Regions from separate parts of the Bacillus sp. JZ105 genome, predicted to be linked through region 4. Evidence: riboswitches for the same ligand, from Rfam matches in the RefSeq annotation. Region 4 holds a riboswitch; each other region holds the start of a gene.
What was found. A riboswitch is a leader RNA that binds a small molecule or an ion and turns the genes downstream of it on or off. The one in region 4 is predicted to bind S-adenosylmethionine.

Region 1 (3,344 bases), 500 kb from region 4:
CAGAGCATGTCACTGGACGATTCAAAGAAAGCGGCATGGTGCTTTATCATCAAAATGAAGAGATTGGCACGATGATTAGTGAAAACCAATATGAGCTGAAATCGGGATATTCCTATGATCAAAATCGTTTTTATCGTTTAACGGATACATTAACCGATGGGACAGAAAAATATGTTGACTGTGACGATGAAAATGGCTGGTGCTAATCACAGATGAGACTGCAGTGAACAGAAGCTGCAGTCTTTTTGATGACGAGGCGCTCAATCTTTACAACCTGAATGAAAGATTGTAATCTAAGGAAGAAGTGAATCAACGTCAAAAGGGCCGGGTGATCGTGATGAATGTCGAGATAGAAAAGGTCATCATTGTAGAAGGTAAAACAGACAAACAAAAGCTAAAAGAAGTCATAAGTGAACCTGTTACCATCATTTGCACCAATGGCACGATCAGTACATCGAAGTTGGATCAGCTTGTGGACGATTTAGTGGGGAAAGACGTTTACATATTAGCTGACAGTGACGATGCAGGCGACAAACTGCGGAAGCAATTTCGAAAAGAATTCCCTGAAGCACTTCATCTTTTTGTCGACAGAACGTACCGCGAAGTGGCCGCTTCACCGTCAGCCCACATTGCATCTATCCTATTAGCTGCAAACATTGATGTTCATTCGAAATATTTATGAGGGTGGACGTATATGAAAGAGATTGAAGAACACGAATTCAAGGAGATAGAGGACGATTTATTTCTTTTATACTTATATACACCGTTTTGCGGAACATGCCAGCTGGCAAAGAAAATGCTGGCAGTTGTAGACGCCATGCAGCCGGATGTACCATTTTACGAAAACAATTTAAACTATTCACCAGGCTTTGCGAAAGCATTTGAAATTGAGAGTGTTCCTTGCTTTCTCCTGTTTAAAAAAGGTGAATTGGTGCAAAAAGGCTATGCCTTTCACTCAGTTCCATATCTTCATGAAATGATTGAAACCGCTAAATAAAGCGGTTTTTTGTCATATTTCAAGAAATTCATTTGAAAATTTGTCGAGTTATTTATAAAGGACAAGCCGATGTTTGTAGAGAAATGTTATGTATAACCAAATGACAGGGAGGTTATACATGTGGAAAATGTGAAAGCCCATGGTAACACAGGGCAGCGTTTATTATTAAAGCCGCTGCTCTCATCATCATCCTTGAAGATTACATTTGAGGCGGAAACTGACTCTTGTACATTGATTGTGGATGAACGTGGTGAAGTGAAGAAACTACCTGCAATTGAGTTATCGGATCTCATCTTTTATGGTGAGAGGAAAGAGATTCTACAATTATTAGATGGAGATATGTCCTTACAGCAGTTAATCAGCAGGGGACAAGTCAAAGTGAAAGGGTCATTCCGTGCGCTCCTGAGACTAGAGGCAGTGCTTTGGCTGACGAACGGTTTTTTTCGAAAAATGATAACGTAGTTGTTTACTTGGAAATTAGCGATTTACAGCGTTGACATATCTCGGGTAGCATGATATTCTACGTTAGTAAAAACATGAACATCACATAAAACAACATATTTTCTCTTATTAAGAGAGGTGGAGGGACGTGCCCTATGAAACCCGGCAACCGTCAGCATAGCTGAAATTGGTGCCAATTCACTCAAAGCCGCAGCGCTTTGAAAGATGAGAGAAAGGCGTAATTGACATAAAAGGCCTTTCTGCTTGCGTTGCAGTTAGGTCTTTTTTACTGACCTGGCGCCAGGCTAGAGTCATGACACAAAGAAGAATAAATAACGTATGTGATGGAAACCTATAGATTCAGCAAGAAAGCAGGTGATCAGACTGTGATCCATTTACAGAATGTATCAAAAACGTACCATTCAAAAAGCGGAAATGTTGATGCCGTGAAAGACGTCAACTTGGATATTGATAAAGGTGAAATATTCGGAATTATCGGGTATAGCGGTGCAGGGAAAAGCTCGCTTATTCGCCTATTAAACGGTCTGGAGCTGCCAACAGAAGGAATTGTTGAAGTGGCAGGCAACCGGATCAATGAAGTATCAAATGCGAAACTTCGGAAAGCCAGACAAGAAATCAGCATGATCTTCCAGCACTTTAACTTGCTTTGGTCAAGAACGGTGAGACAAAACATTATGTTCCCGCTTGAGATCGCAGGTGTACCGACATCGAAACGGAGAGAGCGTGCGAATGAACTGATTAAATTGGTCGGTTTAGAAGGAAAAGAAAATGCATACCCGTCTCAGCTAAGCGGCGGGCAAAAACAGCGTGTCGGCATTGCGAGAGCATTAGCGAATGATCCAAAGGTTCTTCTATGTGACGAAGCGACATCTGCGCTAGATCCGCAAACGACCGATTCGATCCTTGAACTTTTGGCGGATATCAATAAAAGGTTAGGGCTCACGATTGTGCTCATTACACATGAAATGCACGTCATTCGCAAAATTTGTCATCGCGTCGCGGTCATGGAAAATGGACGCATTGTCGAAGAAGGCGAAGTATTACGCGTCTTCAGACAACCGAAGGAAGAAATGACGAAACGATTTGTGAAACAGCTTGCAGAACCAGAGGAAGCGAAAGAAACAATCGAGCACGTCTTAGAACGAGTAAAAGAAGGTCAGGTCGTACGGTTGTCCTTTATTGGAGACTCTGCCGAGCAGCCGCTGATCACTGAAATCATTCGATCCTTCAATGTCGATGTGAATATCCTTCAAGGGAAGATTTCTCAAACGCAGGAAGGCGCGTTTGGAACACTCTTTATCCACATTAATGGAGAAGAGACCGAGGTAGAAAAAGCCATCGCCTATATCCAAAGCAAACAGGTTGAAATCGAGGTGATGACACATGTTTGAGAAATGGTTTCCGAACGTTGATTTAGACGTCATCTGGAGTGCAACAGGTGAAACGGTGTATATGACACTGATTTCATTGGCATTTGCCTTTGCAATCGGGATTATCTTAGGGCTCCTGCTCTTCCTTACAGGAAAAGGCGGTCTTTGGGAAAATAAACCGATAAATGCTGTCATCGGCGCTGTCGTCAATATTTTCAGATCGATTCCTTTTATCATTTTAATTATTTTATTACTAGGGTTTACGAAATTCTTAATGCATACGATTCTTGGCCCAAATGCAGCACTCCCTGCCCTTGTCATAGGGTCAGCTCCATTCTATGCACGTCTTGTCGAAATTGCACTGCGTGAGGTAGATAAAGGAGTCATTGAAGCAGCACGATCAATGGGAGCAAAAACGTCAACAATCATTTTCAAAGTATTGCTGCCAGAATCATTGCCAGCCCTTATTTCAGGTATTACCGTAACAGCAATTGCTCTGATTGGCTCTACTGCGA
Region 2 (3,344 bases), 730 kb from region 4:
AAGAAGAATCGATACCACCTGATAGGAATGAACCAACAGGTACATCACTTCTCATATGAATTTTCACAGAATCATAGATTGCATCGCGGACTTCTTCAATCAGCTTTTGTTCTTGTGTTTGCTCAGGCTTGAATTGAACCTTCCAGTAAGTCTTAAATTCAATCTCCTGTCCTGGGCGTAAAGTAAACTGATGACCTGGCTCTACTTTGTGAACCTTTTGATCAAGTGTATTTGGCTCAGGTACGAACTGGAATGACATATATTGCTGTAAGGATGTCTCATCAAATAAAATGTTCTCGTTCACTGCCATCAAGCTTTTGCGTTCAGACGCAAAGTACACTTGCTCATCCATTTGTGTAAAATAAAGCGGTTTGATGCCAAAAGGATCTCTTGCGCCATATAATAATTGCGCTTCTTTATCCCAAATTAAAAATGCAAACATGCCGCGAAGCTTTGAAGCCGCTTCTTCTTTATAATGACGGTATGTGGCAAGAAGTACTTCCGTATCAGAATCTGTGCTGAACGTATAGCCTTTTTTCACAAGCTCTTCCTTCAGCTCCACATAGTTATAAATTTCTCCGTTGAAAATAATCCAATACTTTTCATCTTCATAAGAAAGCGGCTGCTTTCCGTGCTCAACATCTATAATACTTAAACGTCTAAATCCAAATCCTACATGCTCATCATGAAAGTAACCCTCATCATCCGGACCACGATGAACGATGAGACGATTCATTTGTTTAATTAGCTCTTCCTGTTCAGTAGTTTCGGACAATGGACGGTGATTAAATACACCAACAAACCCACACATATTATTGCCTCCACGTTATGTTATTTCTTAAAAGTAGACCTATAATTAGACAGTATTTTGTCCGATTTTGTTTCACATTTTTTCGCTTTTTGCAGATTTTTTTTTAATCAAAAGGAAAACCGCTTAAAATAAGCGGTTTTTTATGTTGTTATTGTCCCAATGCTTCTTTGCGAAGTGTATCGGCTTTATCCGTTTTTTCCCACGGAAGATCTAAGTCGTGACGGCCGAAATGCCCGTATGCAGCTGTTTGTTTGTAGATCGGACGGCGCAGGTCAAGCATTTTAATAATGCCAGCTGGACGAAGATCAAAGTTTGCACGAACCACTTCAATTAATTTTTCTTCAGAAGCTTTTCCTGTTCCGAATGTATCAATTGAAATCGATACAGGCTGTGCAACCCCAATTGCATAAGCAAGCTGTACTTCACAAGAATCTGCAAGGCCGGCAGCTACGATGTTTTTCGCTACGTAACGTGCAGCGTATGCCGCAGAACGGTCAACCTTCGTTGCATCCTTACCTGAGAAAGCACCGCCGCCATGACGAGCGTATCCGCCATACGTATCAACGATGATTTTACGTCCAGTTAAACCAGCATCCCCTTGAGGTCCACCGATCACGAAACGGCCAGTTGGGTTAATAAAGTATTTTGTCTGTTCATCAATCAGTTCACTTGGAACGACAGGACTGATGACATGCTCTTTTAAGTCACTTTGAATTTGTTCAAGCGTCACTTCTGGTGCATGCTGCGTAGAAATAACCACTGTGTCAATACGAACTGGTTTGTTTTGCTCATCATATTCAACTGTGACTTGTGTTTTTCCGTCTGGACGAAGGTATGCAAGTGTTTCATTCTTGCGTACTTCTGTTAAACGGCGAGATAATTTATGCGCTAGTGAAATTGGCAGCGGCATGAGCTCTTCGGTTTCGTTGTTAGCAAAACCAAACATCAATCCTTGGTCACCTGCACCAATCGCATCAATTTCTTCTTCAGTCATTGTTCCTTCACGTGCTTCAAGCGCTTTGTCTACACCTTGCGCAATATCAGCAGACTGTTCATCAATTGATGTAAGTACCGCACATGTTTCCGCATCAAAACCATATTTCGCACGTGTGTAGCCAATTTCCTTAATTGTGTCACGCACCGTCTTTGGAATATCGACATAAGTAGACGTTGTAATTTCACCGCTTACTAATACGAGACCGGTTGTAACAGAAGTTTCACAGGCAACACGTGCATTTGGATCTTTCTTTAAAATTTCATCCAAAATGCTGTCTGAAATTTGATCACAGATTTTATCCGGATGTCCTTCTGTCACTGATTCTGAAGTAAATAAACGACGATTTTGACTCATAATGGCTATTTCCTCCTGTACAAGACCACATCATCCCAAGATGAGGCCTCCAATATGATACGGAACTCGTTCCCTCTTATATTTGAAAACGTTTATATTAGAGATGTTATTGGCAATTTGTTCATATGATATCCCAAAAATAAAAAAACCATTTCCTTCATTGCGAGGAAAGGGTCTGAGATCGCATGCCTTTCACTCTTATCGCTCAAGGTGTTCTTGTACCTTGCATCAGGTTAGCACCTTGGTTTCTCAGCATTTTCATGCCTTTTTCATAAGAAACCGGTTGCTGGGCTTCATCGGGCCTGTCCCTCCACCAACTCGGGATAAGAGTATCCGTTCAATAAGATATCTTATCTTAAACCCTTGCGTCATGTCAATGCTTCATAAGAATTATCTCCCTCTTTTTTCTCCTCACCATTAGCATCACCAAAAAGCATATTTTCATAGCAGAAATGAAAAAACACACACAAAAATTTTTAAATAGTATAGACTATTATTATTAATGTGTTATACTAATCGAAACAAACAAATTCAACGGTAAAGGAAGGGTTTTTTTATGAACTCAGTGGATTTAAAAGAAGATTTGCAGTCATTGCTCTCATTAGAAAATACGCACCAAAATTTATCTGTTCCGAAACTTGTTGAAAAGATTTTGGCACGTAATGAAGGCGTTTTAACATCAACTGGAGCTGTCCGCGCTACAACGGGAGCCTATACAGGACGTTCGCCTAAAGATAAATTTATCGTCAAAGAAGAAAGCTCTGAACATAAAATCGATTGGGGTCAAGTAAACCAGCCGATCTCCAAAGAAGCATTTGACCGTTTATATACAAAGGTTGTGTCATACTTAAAAGAACGTGATGAACTATTCGTCTTTGAAGGTTTTGCAGGCGCTGATGAAAGATACCGTATGCCGATTACAGTTGTAAACGAATTCGCATGGCACAATCTTTTTGCCAAGCAGCTATTTATCAGACCTGACGGGTCAACACCTTCTTCAAACGAAAAACCTTTCACCATCTTATCTGCACCGCACTTTAAAGCAGATCCTGCAACAGATGGCACAAACTCTGAAACGTTTATCATCGTTTCTTTTGAAAAACGCACGATTCTTATCGGTGGAACAGAATATGCAGGAGAAATGAAAAAGTCCATTTTCTCTGTGATGAACTACCTGCTTCC
Region 3 (3,344 bases), 1.6 Mb from region 4:
ACGGCAAGACCTAACGTTCCAATCTTATTCGCTGTATCTCCATTACGGGCGATACGGTCAGCTCCAACAATGACAGCAGAAATTTGCTTTTCCTTCATCGTATGGGCTGCCATGTTATCTGTAATGAGCGTCACATCCACGCCGCCTTGCATAAGCTCCCATGTTGTCAGACGAGCACCTTGAAGAACAGGGCGTGTTTCACATGCATAAATGTGAAGATCAAGATTTTTCTTTTTGGCTAAATAAAAGGGAGCAAGGGCTGTTCCGTACCGGCTCGTTGCGATGGAGCCTGCATTACAAATGGTCATGATACGGTCACCTGATTTAAAGAGCTGAAGTGCATTTTGACCGATTTGTCTGCATGTTTCTTCATCTTCAATTTGAATTTGAATGGCTTCATGGACAAGGTCTGTTTTGGCTGCATTCACTGATGCTGCACGCTGAATGCGCTGCAGCAGCCGGTCTAATGCCCAGGCGAGGTTCACAGCGGTTGGACGAGCACTGTTTAAATATTCTTTGATTCGAATGACTTCTTGTTTAAACACATCCATTTCTTCTGTCTCAATGGCTTGCGCACTAAGCGCCAGCCCAAAAGCTGCTGTAATGCCAATCGCAGGCGCTCCGCGTACTTTTAATGACACAATCGCATCATACACATCTTCTTTCGTATATAAATGCTCAAATACGGTTTCGGCCGGTAATTTTTGCTGATTTAAAATGTGAATACGGTTTTCTTCCCATTCGACAGAACGGGGGACTTCAAATTCTTTTGACAAAACCCGTCACTCCTTTACAGATGGCTGGAATAATGCGACGAGATCAGACGCTGTTTCCACTGTATGATATTGTTTGATAAATGTTTTTCCAAGTGTCAGTGCTGCTTTTTTCTGCTGAATCCGTCTAGTTGGTGATGGAATCGCATCGAGATCAGCGGCATGAGCAAGACCGATTGTTCGGCGGACAAGCTCACAGCCGGCAAAGCCTGTCGCTTCTTTTAAAATCCGGTCAAAGGTTGTTTCTAAAAAGCTGTCCGATACACTAAACGCTTCAATGCTGTCCTCTTTCCAAGCTCTTGTGAACACTTCTTTGAAGGTTGCCCATACATTGACGACATGGTCAAAAAGGTGCTGCTGCTCGTGTTCATTCTCGCGAGATAAAGCATTCAGGAACAGATTGGCGATAAAGTGGCCGATATCGAATCCAAAGGGACCGTAAAACGCGAATTCTGGATCAATGATTTTCGTTTCAGTCTCATTTGCAAAAATACTGCCTGTATGAAGATCTCCATGAACCAATGTTTCAGCTGATGTCAGGAAGATACGCTTCAATTCCGCTGCTTTGGCTTGCAGCTCAAGATCTGCCCAAAGCGCTTCTGCTGATTCTCTTAATTCTTCTTCGAAGTCATTTGTTTCACTATCAAAGAAAGGGTCTGTGAAGACGAGTTTTTCTGTGATATCACACAGGTCAGGGTTCGTAAATTGCTTCACAAATTGTTTTTTGATTTTAGGATTTGTAGCAAAGTCAGATGTGTAAAAAAGTGTTTTTCCTAAAAATTCTCCGACATGATCGGATAAATGCGGATATTGTTTTCCGGCAATTAGCCCTTTTCTGACGATTTCTAAGTGTGAAAGATCCTCCATGGCTGTCACTGCAAGAGCTGTATCTGAATAATAGACTGCTGGTACGAGGTGCGGCGCATATTCTGACTGCTTGATCAGGGCGGCACTTTCAATTCTTGCCCGGTCTAATGTAAGCGGCCAGCTCTCCCCAACCACCTTTGCATAAGGCAGCGCCTGCTTGATGATCAATCCTTTTTCTTGTTTGTGATCATAAATATGAAAGACGTAATTTAAATTCCCGTCACCAATTTCAGTACATGTCAAATGGCTGCTTTCTTGGATCAAACCAAGTCTAATTGCGAGTGCAACTGCCGAGCTTTCTGTTAGTTCTTCATATGATGCCGTAAGTGTAACCAATTGCTTCCCCTCCAAATCATATAAAAAAGCCTCTTTCTCCTGAGAGAAAGAGGCTTGATGGTGTGTATGCTCAAAGCCTCTCTTATCTCTCAGCACATATGTCTGATGGAATTAGCACCGTGCCCTATAAGACAATTGTCTTGGCGCGTTACTTGCTGCGCCCCACTTCACAGTGGTATTAACGGTCGGTTGCTGTTGGGGTCAAAAGGCCAAATCCCTCGCCCAACTCTCGATAAGAGAAATCAATATGTAATTGTTTCGTGTCTGTTTGCATTTCTTAATTCAAGATATTATCAGAGCGGCGCTTTACATGTCAATCTTTTTTCAAAATTGCTTTACAATTCATAAAACAATCCATTACAGTGATTGTATTGTCACGTAACTTGAATAGAAGGTGAAGAAATGGAATTCCAGCAATCAGATGTGTTGAAACAATTACCGAAGCAATTTTTTGCGTCGCTTGTCCAAAAGGTGCAGAAAAAAGTACAGGAAGGGGCAGATATCATTAATTTGGGACAGGGAAATCCTGATCAGCCAACTCCTCCGCACATTGTAAAAGCCATGCAGGAAGCGGTAGCAAAACCTGAAAATCATCAATACTCCTCATTCCGTGGAACAGCGAAATTAAAAAAGGCTGCTGCCGCTTTTTATGAAAGAGAATATGGCGTCACACTTGATCCAAAGGCGGAAATTGCGATTTTATTTGGCGGGAAAGCAGGGCTTGTTGAGCTGCCGCAATGCCTGCTGAATCCGGGTGATACGCTTCTTGTCCCTGATCCTGGCTATCCTGATTATTGGTCAGGCGCTGTGCTTGCTGGAGCGCATATGGTAACCATGCCACTTCTTGAAAAAAATGATTTTTTACCTGACTACGATTTGCTGCCTGAAGATGATAAGAAAAAGGCAAAATTAATGTACTTAAATTACCCCAACAATCCGACGGGGGCTACGGCAAGCCGTTCATTTTTTGAAGAAACCGTTACGTTTGCGAAAGATCATAAGCTATGTGTTGTCCATGATTTTGCATATGGCGGCATTGGCTTTGATGGAGAAAAGCCGCTCAGCTTTCTGCAAATAGAGGGGGCGATAGAGACGGGAATAGAAATTTACACATTGTCTAAAACGTACAATATGGCAGGGTGGAGAGTAGGATTTGCAGCTGGAAATTCGTCTGTTATTGAAGCCATTGAGCTTTATCAGGATCATCTGTTTGTCTCCCTGTTTAAAGCCACTCAAGATGCAGCAGCGGAAGCGCTATTAAGCGATCAAACGTGCGTACAGGTGCAAAATGATCGATATGAGAAAAGGCGGAATGTGTGGATTGCTGCCTGCAAAGAAATTGGCTGGGAAGTCAGTGCACCAAAGGGA
Region 4 (3,344 bases):
CCATTGATGTGGATGGTTCCGTCGAAGTGCGCATGAGCGCCAGAAAGAACTTTCATTAACGTTGACTTCCCAGCACCATTTGCTCCAATCAGTGCATGGACCGTCCCTTTTTTTAATGTGAAATTCACTTGATCTAACGCTTTAACCCCTGGGAATTCAATTGAAATATTCTTCATACAAACAAGCGGCGCTGTCATAGGTGTCCTCCTTCTCTTGATATCATCTGAAAAACGAAACACCCTCTATGAAAAGAGAGTGCACGTCACTTATTTTGTATAATGCTTCTTCAAGGTCTTCATCCAATCTTCCTCAAAAGCAGTCGATGAACCGAATCCCTTCACTTCGTCTGCAAGATTAACCATGTTAATGGCTTTTCCTGCTTGCTGAAGCTGCTTTTGAGAAATGAGAGAGGCCTCAAGGTCATAGGAAGATGGTGTTTTCTCACCAGCTATTTTCTTCGCAAGAATCCTCACGTCGACTGCACCGATGAGCTTCGGATCAACCGCTGCTGTGTACTTCCACGGACTGTCCTTCGCTGTCATTTCTTGAAGATCCGCATTTGACACATCAATCCCATAAATCTTCACTTCTGTTCTTCCTGCTTCCTTTAACGCTCTTGCTGCCCCAATGGCAAAGGCATCCCATGTGGCAAAAATAGCGTCCAGCTTGCCCTTTGGATACTTATTCAGCATGGCCGCTACTGCATTTTGCGTTTGAACAGACGTATCAGAGGAGGCAATACCAAAGCGGTCAAGCTCCTTGATCCCTGAATGTTGTTTAAGCGTTTCTTGATAGACCTTGTTTCGTCTCACCATTGGCGGGAATCCATCTACCCAGAGGTACGCAATATTTGCTTTTCCTTTAAAATCAGACACGAGCGCATCTAATGATTTTTTGGCTAATTGTTCGTCATCTTGAGACGTCACTGTGACCCCTTTGATGTCCTTCAGCTTAGGATTCGAATCAAATGCTACAACTGGAATGCCTTTCGCTGTGATCTTTTTCACATCAGCGACTGTCGCCTCGTCGTCCCCGTGAGAGATGATAAAGCCATCATAATTTTCTTCCAGCGTCTGAGAGATGGCATCATGGAATTTCGCTGTATCACCATTTGCGGTGTAGACATCTACCGTAAAGCCGAGTGCTTCACCTTCCGCCTTGGTCCCAGCTAAAAATTGAGCCGTATGATCGTCTCCTCCAATTTTGCGGATGACTTTAATTTTTGCTCCCTGACCCTTTGCAAATCGCTTCGGTACATTGTCAAAGGACACCTTTTCGTTCGTATTTGCCTTTGAGCCTGCACTTGATCCGGTGCCGCATCCAGTTAATAGGACGGTCAATGCCGTTAATAAGACAAGAAATGATGTAAAATGCTTACGTTTCATTGCTGTTCCTCCTCGAGTTGTTTTGATTTTTCACATCGGAAAACTAGGTAAAAAAGTGGAAATACGCCTGTAAAACAGGCATTTGATTCGAAAAAGAGACGAAGAAAAGCCTCTCTTGGAAAGAGAGGCTTGATCACCGCTGCATGAAACATGTATCGGGAAGTCTTCCTCTCTTATCTGTCAAAGCTGTAACAGCTTTGCAGGAATTAGCACCAATTTCTAAAATAGAAACGGTTGCTGGGCGTCATAGGGCCAGTCCCTCTGCCTCTCTTGATAAGAGATCCGTTATGAAATTTGTTTTCGTTGAAATGTCTTCTTTACTTTAATGTGATGTCACATCAATGTCAATGACTTTTTTGAAAATTTCTAAAATAACATCAGCTTCCGATGATTTTCTTCGCAGGTGATGATTTCTTCAGACGGAAATCATATTTTTTCTCATTCACAAATTGTGGGTTGAGATGTGCTGATCCTTTATCTTGACCGCTTTTAGAGAGATACGTTTTGTAGCCTTCCAACCATTTCCCGCGCCAAATCCACTGTGATGCTTTCGCACCTTTGCGGTCATCATAAACGTTCTTCTGGAAGGTATTCTTTTGGTTCACTTGATAAAGATTCACGACCAAGTAATGCGAGGCACTAGCTGACATGATATTATTCGTGATTCGATTGTTCACTGCTTGATACTGCATTAGCAATTGACCGCCTTCTAAGCCGGCTGTGTCATTTTTGTACAAAATATTATGTGAAATCGTCGTATTGGTTGTACCGCCCCGCTTCTTATCATAGCCGCCAATAGAAATGCCTGTATAACGGTTTAAATATACTTGATTGTGTTCGATGCGGATGCGGTCCGCCATTTTCCCTTTATGTTCGCTTGTGACTTCAATCCCCAGATCATTGTGATGTGAGATGTTATGATCGATCACAATGTCTTTTCCGCCATCAACATAAATTCCGCCAGCGGAGATGTCGCTGCCATAGGCTGGGTTCCCTGCACTCGTAATCTCATATACTTTGTTTTTAGAGACGACACCATTTCTCACTTGATCATACTTTTTAGAGGGTGCTACGTTCTCAAAACCAATTAAATCAATGCCAATATTATCAGTGTGCCGGATCGTGTTATGTGTCACACGGAACTTTTTGACGTTTCCATTTAGCACAAGCGCTTCACTGAAGCCCAGTTTTAGTTTTTCAACAGTATTTCCTTTGATTTCAATGTCTTCAATCGCTGCAGGAGCTTTTGTCCCATAGACAGCAATTCCATGTGCATTTCCATTTTTATGTTTCGTCTGAATGTCATACACTCGGTTATTAAGCAGTTTAACGCCTTTGCCGCTTCCTTTGATGAAAATACCAACTGGTGTCAAATCTTCTTTATTCGTCTTAAGATGTCCTACAGTCAAGCCTTTGAGGGTGATGTAGCTCTTTTGGTCGATCGTGACAAGACCTCCATCGGCTTGATTTCCTTTAAGGGAAGCCCCGCTAATCACAGGTTTTTCTTTTCCGTAAGCTTGAAAGACAACGGGTGCTTTCTTTGTTCCTGAATGGCGGACCATCAATTTTTCTTTGTATGTACCGCCTCTCATGTAAATGGTTGTCCCAGCCTTCGCCATACTTGCTGCTTTTTTCAGCGTGCGGAAAGGTTTTTGCTTTGTTCCCGGGTTTTTGTCGCTTCCGTTTACCGCTACGTAATAGGCTGTGCTTTGCTTAGCGCCAGCCTCATCTGTCATCGCCTGACAGCCGAAGCTGATCATGGTCATGAATAAAATGAGTAAAATACCTGGTATCGCTCGTTTCATCTTGTTGTTGCTCCTTTCTCTTCTCTTCTTCCTTTATCGGTTAAAAAAAAGAGGATTAAAATATGATGATGTCCCTTGCAATGTACTAGTCAAAAGGTGTATGGTTGAAAGAATATCTTACAGGAAAACCACACGTTTTTAAATTGTCAGATTA

Region 1: it holds a riboswitch for S-adenosylmethionine, as region 4 does, so the genes downstream of both, M1D81_RS15610 (methionine ABC transporter ATP-binding protein) here and M1D81_RS18155 (sugar ABC transporter substrate-binding protein) in region 4, are expected to answer to the same signal.
Region 2: it holds a riboswitch for S-adenosylmethionine, as region 4 does, so the genes downstream of both, metK (methionine adenosyltransferase) here and M1D81_RS18155 (sugar ABC transporter substrate-binding protein) in region 4, are expected to answer to the same signal.
Region 3: it holds a riboswitch for S-adenosylmethionine, as region 4 does, so the genes downstream of both, mtnK (S-methyl-5-thioribose kinase) here and M1D81_RS18155 (sugar ABC transporter substrate-binding protein) in region 4, are expected to answer to the same signal.

Annotation. Positions count from the first base shown of each region.
Region 1 is NZ_CP096387.1:3,015,733-3,019,076, reverse strand. It holds gene M1D81_RS15630 (YusG family protein) at 1-206, shown strand, start outside; gene M1D81_RS15625 (toprim domain-containing protein) at 338-682, shown strand; gene M1D81_RS15620 (thioredoxin family protein) at 695-997, shown strand; gene M1D81_RS15615 (SCP2 sterol-binding domain-containing protein) at 1,118-1,459, shown strand; SAM riboswitch class I at 1,562-1,670, shown strand; gene M1D81_RS15610 (methionine ABC transporter ATP-binding protein) at 1,825-2,850, shown strand; gene M1D81_RS15605 (methionine ABC transporter permease) at 2,843-3,344, shown strand, end outside.
Region 2 is NZ_CP096387.1:2,783,531-2,786,874, forward strand. It holds gene asnB (asparagine synthase (glutamine-hydrolyzing)) at 1-811, opposite strand, end outside; gene metK (methionine adenosyltransferase) at 960-2,162, opposite strand; SAM riboswitch class I at 2,358-2,492, opposite strand; gene pckA (phosphoenolpyruvate carboxykinase (ATP)) at 2,719-3,344, shown strand, end outside.
Region 3 is NZ_CP096387.1:1,324,704-1,328,047, forward strand. It holds gene mtnA (S-methyl-5-thioribose-1-phosphate isomerase) at 1-776, opposite strand, end outside; gene mtnK (S-methyl-5-thioribose kinase) at 783-1,976, opposite strand; SAM riboswitch class I at 2,057-2,214, opposite strand; gene M1D81_RS06745 (aminotransferase class I/II-fold pyridoxal phosphate-dependent enzyme) at 2,379-3,344, shown strand, end outside.
Region 4 is NZ_CP096387.1:3,518,397-3,521,740, forward strand. It holds gene M1D81_RS18150 (sugar ABC transporter ATP-binding protein) at 1-197, opposite strand, end outside; gene M1D81_RS18155 (sugar ABC transporter substrate-binding protein) at 267-1,385, opposite strand; SAM riboswitch class I at 1,556-1,665, opposite strand; gene M1D81_RS18160 (right-handed parallel beta-helix repeat-containing protein) at 1,763-3,190, opposite strand.